Regions from separate parts of the Shinella sp. G-2 genome, predicted to be linked through region 2. Evidence: riboswitches for the same ligand, from Rfam matches in the RefSeq annotation. Region 2 holds a riboswitch; the other holds the start of a gene.

Region 1 (5,953 bases), on a different contig from region 2:
CGCTTGTCCGCCCGGTATGGAATGATCGGGCGGCAGGGAGCGCGAAATCACGATAGACGCTGTCGGACGCGGCGGGGCGCTTGGCCCGCTGCGTGGCGGCGTGCAAGGAGCGAAACGATGATGGCAGAAAATGCCCTGAAACTCGGCGAACCCGGTTTTTCCGGTGACGACCATGTCCTGCCGTTCCAGGTGGAAGGCCTCGATGTGCGCGGCCGTGCCGTGCAGCTCGGCCCGATGCTCGACGGCATTCTCGGCCGGCACGATTACCCCGCGCCCGTCGCCCGGCTTCTCGCCGAGGCGATCACGCTGACGGTGCTGCTCGGCACCTCGCTGAAGTTCGAGGGCAAGCTGATCGTCCAGACCAAGGGCGACGGCCCCGTCGACCTGCTCGTCGCCGATTTCGCCGCGCCGCAGGATGTGCGCGCCTATGCCCGCTTCGACCAGGCGGCGCTCGATGCCGCCGTCGCCGAGGGCAAGACGGAGCCGCATGAGCTGCTCGGCAAGGGCATCCTCGCCTTCACCATCGACCAGGGGCCGCACACCCAGCGCTACCAGGGCATCGTGCCGCTCGACGGGCATACGCTGGAAGAGATCGCCGGCGTCTATTTCCGCCAGTCGGAACAGATCCCGACCAAGGTGCGCCTTGGCGTCGCCGAACTCTACGACCGCGACGAGGCCGGCAAGGCGCGTCACCGCTGGCGCGCCGGCGGCATGGTCGCGCAGTTCCTGCCGCAGGCGCCCGAGCGCATGCGCCAGGCCGACCTTCCGGGCGGTGACGGCGACGATGTCGGCCACAAGATCGACGATGACGACAACTGGGCTGAAGCGAAGGCCATGGTCGAGACGATCGATGCCGACGAGCTGACCGATCCCAATGTCGGCACCGAACGGCTGCTGTTCCGCCTCTTCCACGAGCGGGGCGTGCGCGTCTACCAGCCGCAACAGGTCTTCGACCGCTGTTCCTGCTCGCGCGAGAAGCTGAAGACCGTTCTCTCCGGCCTCAGCGCCGAGGAGATCGCCCATACGGCGGACGACAAGGGCGAGATCGCGGTGACCTGCGAATTCTGCTCGACCACCTACCGCTTCGAGGCGGCCGAAGTGCTGCCGCAGTAAAAGGGAGTGAGGGGCTTTGCCCCTCATTCTGCATCTTCTCCCTGCGTTGGGGGGGAAGGATGCTTTGTTTCATCCTTTGCCGATGCTGATGATGTCGGGAAACCGGTCCTGCCTGTTTTCATCGCCTCCGGGCAACAGGGGGGCGGGCAGGCGGATAAAGGGCTCTCGGTCCTGAAGTCTAGTTCAGAATCCGGACCTGCCCCGGCGTATCCAGCGAGAAGGCCGGAATGGCGACGTCGAAGGCCTCGCCGTTCTCCGCTTCCATGCGGTAGCGGCCGAACATGATGCCGGACGGTGTTTCCAGCGGGCAGCCGGAGGAATATTCGTAGGTATCGCCCGGCCTGAGCGTCGGCTGTTCGCCGATCACGCCTGGCCCGTTCACCTCGTCCACCTGCCCGTTCTGATCGGTGATGTGCCAATAGCGCGTCACGAGCCGCACGGCGAGGTCGGAATGGTTGGAGATGACGACCCGGTATCCCCAGACATAGCGGCTGTCGTCGGGATCGGACTGATCGGCCAGATAATATGGCTCTACGGTCACTTCGATGTCGCGGGTCAGCGCACGATACATGGGCAAGCCTTGAACTGATTATATTCAGCTATTCTACAGGAATGTGGCTTCGTCAAGAATATGCAAAGAAGGCGCCAGCCTCTTCGGCTGGCGCCTTCTATTGTTTACCTTAATGGCGTGGGCTCACGCGCCGACCTTGGAGAGCGCACGCGCGAAGTCCTCGAGCAGGTCGTCGCTGTCCTCGATGCCGGCGGAGAAGCGCACGGTGCCGGCCGAAATGCCGAGTTCGGCGCGTGCCTCGTCCGTCAGGTTCTTGTGCGTCGTCGTTGCCGGATGGGTGATCAGGCTCTTGGCGTCGCCGAGATTGTTGGAGATCTTCACGACATCAAGTGCGTCCTGCAAGGCGAACGCTGCATCCTTGCCGCCCTTCAACTCGAAGCAGACGAGCGTCGAGCCGCCCGACATCTGCTTGGCAATGATGTCGGCCTGCGGATGATCCTTGCGGCCCGGATAGATCACGCGCGCAACCTGCGTCTGGTCGGCGAGGAAGTCGGCGATGCGGCTGGCATTCTCCGTCTGCTGCCTGACGCGCAGCGGCAGCGTTTCGATGCCCTTCAGCAGCGTCCAGGCGTTGAACGGCGACATGGCGGGGCCGGTGTGGCGGAAGTAGTCGTGCAGGTTCTCGTCGATCCACTGCTTGTCCGAGAGCACCACGCCGCCAAGGCAGCGGCCCTGGCCGTCGATATGCTTGGTGGCCGAGTAGACGACGACATGCGCGCCGAGTTCCAGCGGCTTCTGGAAGAGGGGCGTCGCGAAGACGTTGTCGACGACGACCTTGGCGCCGATCTGGTTGGCGAGCTTCGCCACGCCGGCGATGTCGATGACCTCGAGCGTCGGGTTGGTCGGGCTTTCGAGGAAGAACACCTTGGTGTTCTTCTGGATGGCCTTTTCCCAGTTGGAAAGGTCGCGCCCGTCGATCAGCGTGCATTCGATGCCGTATTTCGGCGCCAGCGTCTCGACAACCCAGCGGCAGGAGCCGAAGAGCGCGCGGGCCGCGACGATGTGGTCGCCGGCCTTCAGCTGGCAGAGAATGGCGGCGGAGACGGCGGCCATGCCCGATGCGGTGGCGCGGGCATCCTCGGCGCCTTCCAGCATGCACATGCGCTTTTCGAACATGTCGTTGGTCGGGCTGCCGTAGCGCGCGTAGATGAAACCGTCCGTCTCGCCCTTGAAGCGGGCTTCGGCCGCGGCCGAGGTGTCATAGACGAAACCCTGCGTCAGGAAGATCGCTTCGGCGGTTTCGCCATGCTGGGAGCGGGTGGTTCCGCCGTGGACGAGTTGGGTGGCCGGGCGCCAGGACTTGCTCATGTGATTGTCGCCTTCAAACAAAAAAACCGGCCGCGTAAGCAGGCCGGTTTGTCACCCGGCCTTTTTAGCTACTTGTTTTACGTGGCTGCAAGCCGGCCGGCCAAATCACCACGGGATAATCTGCTAATACTGCGCGCCCACGCTTGCGTCAATTGCCGGCATTTGGTTTTGTGCGAGCCCTCTGACAGGACGGTAGGATCATGGCTTCTGCGACGCGCAGCACGGGCATTCTGGCGGACAACGCCATTCGCGGCTTGTTCGATGGCGGGCGGCTGAAAAGCGAGGCGGCGCTGGACGAAGACCAGATCCAGCCGGCCAGCCTCGACCTTCGCCTCGGCGCGAAGGCCTTCCGCGTGCGCGCCAGCTTCCTGCCCGGCCCGGCCCATCTCGTCGCCGACAAGCTCGACCGGCTGCAGCTTCATGTCATCGACCTGACGGAAGGCGCGGTGCTGGAAACGGGCTGCGTCTATATCGTGCCGCTGATGGAAAGCCTCGACCTGCCGGCCGAACTTGCCGCCTCGGCCAATCCGAAAAGCTCCACCGGCCGCCTCGATATCTTCACCCGCGTCATCACCGACCGCGCGCAGGAATTCGACAAGATCCCGGCCGGCTATTCCGGTCCGCTCTATCTCGAAATCTCGCCGCGCACCTTCCCGATCGTCGTGCGCCGCGGCTCGCGCCTGTCGCAGATCCGTTTCCGCAGGGGCAATGCCCTGCTCGGCGAAAGCGAACTCGTCGCTTTGCATGCATCCGACACGCTGGTCGCCAGCGAGACGCCGAACGTCTCGGGCGGCGGCATCGCGCTTTCCATCGACCTCAAGGGTACCGGTCCGGACGGCCTCATCGGCTACCGCGGCAAGCATCACACATCGGTCGTCGATGTCGACCGCAAGAACCAGCACGACATCTTCGATTTCTGGGAGCCGCTGTTCAGCCGCGGCCGCAACGAGCTGATCCTCGATCCGGATGAATTCTACATCCTCGTCTCGCGCGAGGCGGTGCATGTGCCGCCGCTCTATGCGGCCGAGATGACGCCCTTCGATCCGCTCGTCGGCGAGTTCCGCGTGCACTATGCCGGCTTCTTCGATCCGGGCTTCGGCCATGCGCCGGCCGGCGGCTCCGGCAGCCGCGCGGTGCTGGAAGTGCGCAGCCATGAAGTGCCCTTCATCCTCGAACACGGCCAGATCGTCGGCCGTCTCGTCTATGAGCATATGCTGGATGCGCCGGAAGGCCTCTATGGCTCGGGCCTCGGCTCGAACTACCAGGCGCAGGGCCTGAAACTTTCCAAGCACTTCCGCGCCGGCTGACGGGTTTTCCGCCCGTCGTCCGGTCCTTCCGGCGTGTTTCATTTTTCCCTTTACAAATTAAGTTAAACGTTTTTATTATGATATAAACGTTTAACACGTGGCGGCGTGAGCTGAGGAGCAAGCGCCTTTCGCCGACAGGGGAGGACACCGTTGGCATCGATCCGTATCGAAAATCTCCGCAAGGGTTTCGGCGCTCTGGAGGTGCTGAAGGGCATCGACCTCGACATTGCCGATGGCGAGTTCGTCTGCTTCCTCGGCCCTTCCGGTTGCGGCAAGAGCACGCTCCTGCGCTCCATTGCCGGCCTTGAGGAACTGGATGGCGGGGCCATTCGCCTTGGCGAGCGGGATATCACCCACGTGCCTTCCGCCAGGCGCGATATCGCCATGGTTTTCCAGAACTATGCGCTCTATCCGCACATGAACGTGCGCAAGAACCTTTCCTTCGGTCTCGCGCTCAACGGCATGAAGCGGGACGAGATCGACCGGCGCGTCGACAACGCTGCCGAAATCCTGCGCATCAAGGAGCTTCTGGCCCGCAAGCCGCGCCAGCTCTCCGGTGGCCAGCGCCAGCGCGTCGCCATCGGCCGCGCCATCGTGCGCGAGCCCAAGCTGTTCCTGCTCGATGAGCCGTTGTCGAACCTCGACGCGGGCCTGCGCGTCACCATGCGCGTCGAGCTTGCCGCGCTCCATGCGCGCCTCGGCGCCACCATGATCTATGTGACCCATGATCAGGTGGAGGCGATGACGCTGTCCGACCGCGTGGTCGTGCTCGACAAGGGCAAGGTCAGCCAGTTCGGCACGCCGCTGGAGCTGTTCTACCAGCCCGCCAATCTCTTCGTCGCCGGGTTCATCGGCTCGCCGCGCATGAACTTCGTGGAGGCGACGGTCGCCGCTCAGGACGGCGCGCATGTCACGCTTTCGGGCGGCGGCCTCAAGCAGCCTGTCGTCTTCGAGGCGGAAGGTGCGGCAACGCTCGCCCGGGACGGCAAGGTCACGCTCGGCATCCGCCCGGACAAGGTGGAGATCGTTCCGGCCGGCGAGGGCGCCCTGGCCGGCACGGTGCGCCTCGTCGAACGGCTCGGCACCGAAAGCCACGTCCATCTGAGCCTCGAGGACGGCCGCGACTTCACCGCCGTGGTGCGCGGCACCCATCCGGTCGCGAACGGCGAAACGGTTCACCTGCGCCTGCCCGCGCAGCATTGCTACCTGTTCGATGCGGAAGGTCAGGCGGTGCGCCGCCGGCTCGATGCGGAGACCGAGGCGCTCATCGTCAATGAAAAGGGGAAGCGGGTCGCGTGACCCGTCAAGGAGGAAGAGAATGAGGAAGAACACGACACTGATCGCCGGCTCGCTGATCGCCTTCGTTTTGGCAGGCAGCGCCACCGCCCGGGCGGACGAGACCATCCGCTTCGCCACCTGGGATTCCGACGAGAGCCTGGCCATCCAGCAGGCCATCGCCAAGAAGTTCGAGGAGAAGCATCCGGGCGTGAAGGTTCAGGTCGAACCCTATGCCGACGGCTACGACCAGAAGCTTGTCGCCGCCTTCGGCGCCGGTAGCCCGCCGGACGTCATGTATATGTGGAACTTCCCGCAATACTATACGTCGCTGATGCCGCTGGACGACCTGATCGCCAAGGACGCCGCCGAGATCAAG
Region 2 (5,953 bases):
CGAGCAGGCCGACTTTCCGCGAAATGGAGAGATCGGAGATTTTCATGGGCAGGTCCCCTGGGGCGACCGGCGCTGTCCTGGCGCGTTCAATCCCGCACGACCCGGCGTCATTGCGGGTCCATACGGCCGTTGTCGGCGACAAAGGTTTCGATTTTCTTGCCTTTTGACAATCTGTTCGAGGGGGAAGCTCAGCCCTTTCGGAAGACGTAGTCCGTTTCCTGCCGTAGCGTTTCGCCAGGCCGCAGCACTGCCGAGGGGAAGTGCACATGGTTGACGGCATCCGGCCAGATCTGCGTTTCCAGGCAGAAACCGGCGAAGGCGCCGTAACGCCGGCCACCCAAACCGGCAACGGACGGGTTCACATGGGCGCCGGTATAGAGCTGCACGCCGGGCTCCGTGGTGAGAACGTCAAGGGAAACGCCGGAAAGGGAGCTACGCACCGTGGCCACCCGTCGCTTGTCCCGCCGTTCGTCGGAAAGGCAGAAATTGTGGTCGAAGGCGATGCCACCCGGCTCCACCTGGCGGCGGAAAGGCGTCCAGCCGGTCAGGTCGAAGGACGTTCCGGCGACGGGGCGGATTTCGCCAGTGGGGATGAGCGTTTCATCGACGGGCAGGTAATGGTCGGCCGCAAGGCGGATTTCGTGATCGAGAGCGTCGGCGCCGCCGTCGAGATTGAAATAGCTGTGCTGGCAGAGATTGACCGGCGTCGGTGCATCCGCCGTCGCTTCATAGACGACGGCAAGCGTGCCGTCGCCGGAGAGCCGATAGGTGCAGGTGATCGCGCAATTGCCGGGATAGCCCGCGCGGCCGGCAGGATCGGTAAAGGCCAGCGTGACGAAATCCGCGCCCTGCGCCGCGACGCGCCAGTTCTGCTGGCCGATGCCATCGCTGCCGCCATGCAGATGGGTGACGCCGCGCTCGTTGCATTCAAGCTGATACGACGTGCCGTCGAGGACGAAGCGCCCGCCGGCGATACGATTGGCACAACGCCCCGGCGTCGCGCCGAAATAGGGAGAGTGGGCGAGATAGGATGGAAGATTCTCGAAGCCGAGCACGAGGGGGGCCACATGCCCGTCTAGGCGCAGATCCTGGATGATCGCGCCCCAGGTCAGCACCTGCGCAGTGAGACCGCCGCCGGAAAGCGTGATGCGCTCGATCGCCTCGCCCGAAGGAAGGTGGCCGAAGATTTCATTGGATGCACCCACGCCTGTCCTCCTGCCCAATGCGCTGTGCCGGCAACCTGCGGCAATTGCCGCCGCCTTGCAATCAAAAAGTCATACTTTTCAGAAGGCGCGGTCTCAGAAATTCTTCTGGTAGACAATGAAGGGCGTCTTGTCGGCGATACGGTCGTAAAGCGTGCGCGCAGTGGCATTGAATTCCTGCGTCATCCAGTAGACTTCCGGCGCGCCGGCTTCCTTCGCCTTGGCATAGACGCCTTCGATCAGCGCCCGGCCGATGCCGGTGCCGCGCACGTCGGGATCGGCATATAGATCCTGCAAGTAGCAGATGCTGTCGATGGTCCAGCAGGAGCGATGGAAGAGATAATGCGCAAGACCGACAGGCTTGCCGTCGAGCGTGGCGAGAAGGCCGCGATATTCACCCTCCGCCACTTCGCCCGTCAGGCGGGCGAACGTGCTGGCGAAGATCTCCTCCAGAAGCACCGTCTCGTAGAAGGCGAGATAGGCGGTCCACAGGCGCCGCCATTCGCCTTCATCATCCTTGTGCAGAGGGCGAACGACGACACGGCTCATGATCAGGCTCCCGTTCCGATTTTTTCGAGGTCGTAGGGTGTTGTCTGGTAGATTTCGTTGATCCAGTTGCCGAAGAGCAGATGCGCATGACCGCGCCAGCGGTTCTGCGGCGGCAACGAGGGATCGTTGTGCGGAAAATAGTTCTTCGGCAGCTTGATCGGCACGCCGGCCGAGACGTCGCGGAAATATTCGTCGGCGAGCGACGTCGAATCATATTCCACGTGGTTGAAGATATAGAGCCGGTTGCCGGCCTTCTCCTGCACGAAGCAGACACCGGTTTCGTCGGAATCGAGCAGGATGTCGAGTTCCGGCACCGCGCGGATGTCCTCGATACGGATTTCCGTCCAGCGTGACACCGGCACTTCGAAATTATCCGAGAAGCCGTTGAGATAGACCGACGAGGGTTTGCGATTGTGGTGGCGATAGACGCCGAAGGCCTTTTCCTCAAGCGTACGTTTCGGCACGCCGTGGAAGTGGTAGATCGCCGCCATCGCCCCCCAGCAGACATTCAGCGTCGAATGCACGTTGGTCTCGGTCCAGTCGAGGATCTGTTTCATCTCGTCCCAGTAGGTGACGTCCTCGTAGTCGAGCGTTTCCACCGGCGCCCCGGTGATGATGAGGCCGTCGAACTTGCGGTGCCGCACCTCCTCCCACGTGTCGTAGAAGGCCAGCAGATGATCTTCCGAGGTGTTCTTGGCACGGTGACCGCCGACGCGAATCAGCGACAGTTCGACCTGCAGCGGCGAAGCGCCGACGAGGCGCGCCATCTGCACTTCCGTCTTGATCTTGTTCGGCATGAGATTGAGCAGCCCGATCTGCAGCGGTCGGATATCCTGCCGGATCGCCACCGTTTCGGTCATCACCCGCACACCCTCGTGAACGAGGGTCTCGAAGGCGGGGAGCGTATCGGGAATCTTGATGGGCATGTCTCAACTCGATCCAAAACAAAAACCGGCCGCAACGATGTCGCAACCGGTCCACGTAAGGTCTTCCTCGCGCGGCCCTTTAGCGACTTGTTTAACGTGGCTGCAAGCCGGCCGGCCAAATCACCACGAGCAAATTAGATAAACCCAGTCGGCCCGCGAATCAATCCGCCTGATCGAGTCTAAAAGGCCCGGATGCGGCGGGCATCCGGGCCTTGTCGTTTTCTCGAAGAGCCACGGCTCAGTAGTAGTCGTAGTGCTTCTTCTTGATGATGATCTTCACGCCGTAGTCGCCGCCGTAATAGTGCTTCTTGAAGTGCTTCTTGTAGCCGTAGTGCTTGCTGTAGCCATGGCTCTTGTAACCGTAGGACTTGTGGCCGTAGCCGTAGTAGCCAGCCTCGGACGGCGCGGCGAAGGAAACGGCGGCGACGACGGCGACGACGGCGGAAACGATGAACTTGCGCATGGGACTCTCCTGATCTCTTTCGGGTTGCAGGATGAGATCCCCTCATCCAATGACCCGACTGTCCCATATCGCCGCGCACGGCGCTGTTCCGGAGGGAACAGGGTGCGCCATGCCTTGCCCCTTGGCCGATGAATACCCGGATCAAGCCCGGGTACAACGAAGGGGCAAGGACGGATTGCTTCAAGAGGGGTCTCAGCCCTCCAGTTCCTCCCGCAGCATTTCCAGCTCCAGCCATTCCTCTTCCATCTTTACCAGGCTGTCGCGCAGCTTCTCCATCTCGGCCGCGAGCTTGTTGAAGTAGGCGGGATCCTTGGTGAAGAGGTTCGGATCGGCCATCTTCGCCTCGCGGGCGGCGATCTCCCTTTCCGCCTTCTCCATGTCCTTCGGCAGATTTTCGAGCGCGAATTTCTGTTTGTAGGAAAGTTTGCCCTTGCCCTTGTTCTCGGCAGGCGCGGCGACGGCCGTCTCGGCGGACTTCGCCTTCTCGGCCTTTTCCGCCCTGCGCTTCTCCTCGATGACGCCGCGACGCTGGGCCATCATGTCGGAATAGCCGCCGGCATATTCGATCCAGCGTCCGTCAGGACTTTCCGGATCGGCCGGAGCGATGGTGGACGTGACGGTGCGGTCGAGGAAATCGCGGTCGTGGCTGACGAGCAGCACAGTGCCGGAAAAACCCGTGACGATTTCCTGCAACAGGTCCAGAGTCTCGATGTCGAGATCGTTGGTCGGCTCATCGAGGATGAGGAGATTCGTCGGGCGCGACAGGATGCGCGCCAGCATCAGCCGGGCGCGCTCGCCGCCGGAAAGGTTGCGGATGGGCGTGCGGGCCTGTTCCGGCTGGAAGAGAAATTCCTTCATGTAGCCCGTGACATGGCGCTGTTCGCCATTGACCAACAGGGTCTCGCCGCGCCCGTCGGTGAGATAGTGGGCAAGCGTGTCGTCGAGGTTGAGGTCCTCGCGACGTTGGTCGAGCGTGGCGATCTCGAGATTGGTACCGAGCTTCACCCAGCCGTCGTCCGGCTCGAGCTGGCCGGTCAGCATCTTCAGGAGCGTCGTCTTGCCGGCGCCGTTCGGGCCGACGAGGCCGATGCAGTCGCCCCGATGCACGCGGATCGAGAAGGGCGCGACGATGGTACGCTCGCCATAGGACTTCGTGATCTTCTCCGCCTCGATGACCAGCTTGCCGGATTCCTGCGCATCCGACACGGTCGCCTGCACCGTGCCCTGCGGCCCCTTATGGCCGCGATGGCGCGCGCGCATGTCCTGCAGCTCGCCGAGGCGGCGCATGTTGCGCTTGCGGCGTGCGGTAACGCCGTAGCGCAGCCAGTGCTCCTCGCGCTCGATGGCCTTGCCGAGCTTGTGCTGCTCCAGTTCCTCGGCTTCCAGCACCTCGTCCCGCCAGGCCTCGAAATGGGCAAAGCCGCGATTGAGGCGACGCGACTGGCCGCGGTCGAGCCAGACGGTGGCGTTGGAGACCTTTTCGAGGAAGCGGCGGTCGTGCGAGATGACGATGAGCGCCGAGCGGGTGGATTGCAACTCGCCTTCGAGCCATTCGATGGTGGGCAGGTCGAGATGGTTCGTCGGCTCATCGAGCAGCAGGATATCCGGCTCAGGCGCCATGACGCGGGCAAGCGCTGCCCGGCGCGCCTCGCCGCCCGATAGCGACTTCGGGTCCTCGTTGCCGGAAAGGCCGAGATGTTCAAGCAGATAGGTGACGCGGTACGGATCGTCGGACGGGCCGAGACCGGCTTCGGCATAGGCGGCGACCGTATCGTAACCGTCGAAATCCGGTGCCTGGTGCAGGTAGCGGACGGTCGCGGACGGGTGGCGAAAGACCTCACCCGACTGCGCCTCGGCAAGGCCGGCGGCGATCTTCATCAGCGTCGACTTGCCGGAGCCGTTGCGGCCGACGAGGCAGATGCGGTCGCCCGGCTCCACCTGCAGGCTGGCGCCGGCAAGCAGCGGCGTGCCGCCGAAGCTGAGGAAGATATCGTCGAGTTTGAGGATGGGCGGTGCCAAGGGTCAGGCTCCTGAAAGGTCAAAAGGCCGGGCGATGAGGATCGCGCGGCCGGAGGCGAGCGAAAGGCGGATCGGGCCTTCAGCGACATTGGAAATGGTGCGCGACGAGCCGAAGGGCAAGGAAAAGTCGGCGAGCGGATAGCGCACGTTCTCGATGAACAGACCGGACAGCGGCGTGAGACCGAGAACGGAAAAAAGGCTGTCCTTCGGCAGGTCGATCTCCCGTACCCCCGGCAGGAGCGGCCAGGCCTCCTCCTCGCCGGAGGTGAGCTTGATCGCAAAGCCCTCTTCTTCCAGCGAAACGGCATGGAGGAGATGCATCAGGGCATGGTCGCTGCGTTCGCCGCCGAGCGCGCCGGCCAGAAGGATGTTTCGCGCGCCGCGCTCGATGGCGACGGAAACCGCGATGGCCCCGTCCGTCTCGTTCTTGGCAACGGGATAGGGCTGACGCTCGATATCAGGCCAGGCGGCGACAAGATCGGCCGGCGTCGAATCGAAATCGCCGACCCACAGTTCCGGCGTGAGGCCCAGCCCCGCCGCATGCCGCATGCCGCCATCCGCCGCCACGACGCGCGCACCGGCGACATCGGCGCGAAGCCGCGGCGTCGCCGAAAGCGCGCCCCCGAGAAGGACGACGAAGGTCTGGTCTGTGCGGGCCGGCTTGGTCATGGCTGATGCCCTTAGCGCATGTTTCCGGCAAAGGGAAAGAGTTTGGCGCGCCGTGCGTAGAAAGCGCTTGCAGCGGCTTCACGCACACAGTGTTTTCACCCGTGGTTCTACCGAAAAGCCGTCTG

What was found. A riboswitch is a leader RNA that binds a small molecule or an ion and turns the genes downstream of it on or off. The one in region 2 is predicted to bind S-adenosylmethionine.
Region 1: another riboswitch for S-adenosylmethionine. It lies ahead of V8U06_RS09410 (O-succinylhomoserine sulfhydrylase); the one in region 2 lies ahead of metA (homoserine O-acetyltransferase MetA).

Annotation. Positions count from the first base shown of each region.
Region 1 covers NZ_JBBEYH010000004.1:64,687-70,639, forward strand. Annotated here, with positions in the region: gene V8U06_RS09400 (Hsp33 family molecular chaperone) at 121-1,113, shown strand; gene apaG (Co2+/Mg2+ efflux protein ApaG) at 1,292-1,684, opposite strand; gene V8U06_RS09410 (O-succinylhomoserine sulfhydrylase) at 1,808-2,992, opposite strand; SAM riboswitch at 3,036-3,114, opposite strand; gene V8U06_RS09415 (2'-deoxycytidine 5'-triphosphate deaminase) at 3,193-4,299, shown strand; gene V8U06_RS09420 (ABC transporter ATP-binding protein) at 4,450-5,598, shown strand; gene V8U06_RS09425 (ABC transporter substrate-binding protein) at 5,618-5,953, shown strand, end outside.
Region 2 covers NZ_JBBEYH010000048.1:1,924-7,876, forward strand. Annotated here, with positions in the region: gene V8U06_RS28780 (methyl-accepting chemotaxis protein) at 1-46, opposite strand, end outside; gene V8U06_RS28785 (aldose epimerase family protein) at 189-1,205, opposite strand; gene V8U06_RS28790 (N-acetyltransferase family protein) at 1,299-1,751, opposite strand; gene metA (homoserine O-acetyltransferase MetA) at 1,754-2,677, opposite strand; SAM riboswitch at 2,737-2,814, opposite strand; gene V8U06_RS28800 (hypothetical protein) at 2,916-3,140, opposite strand; gene V8U06_RS28805 (ABC-F family ATP-binding cassette domain-containing protein) at 3,333-5,159, opposite strand; gene V8U06_RS28810 (thiamine diphosphokinase) at 5,163-5,828, opposite strand.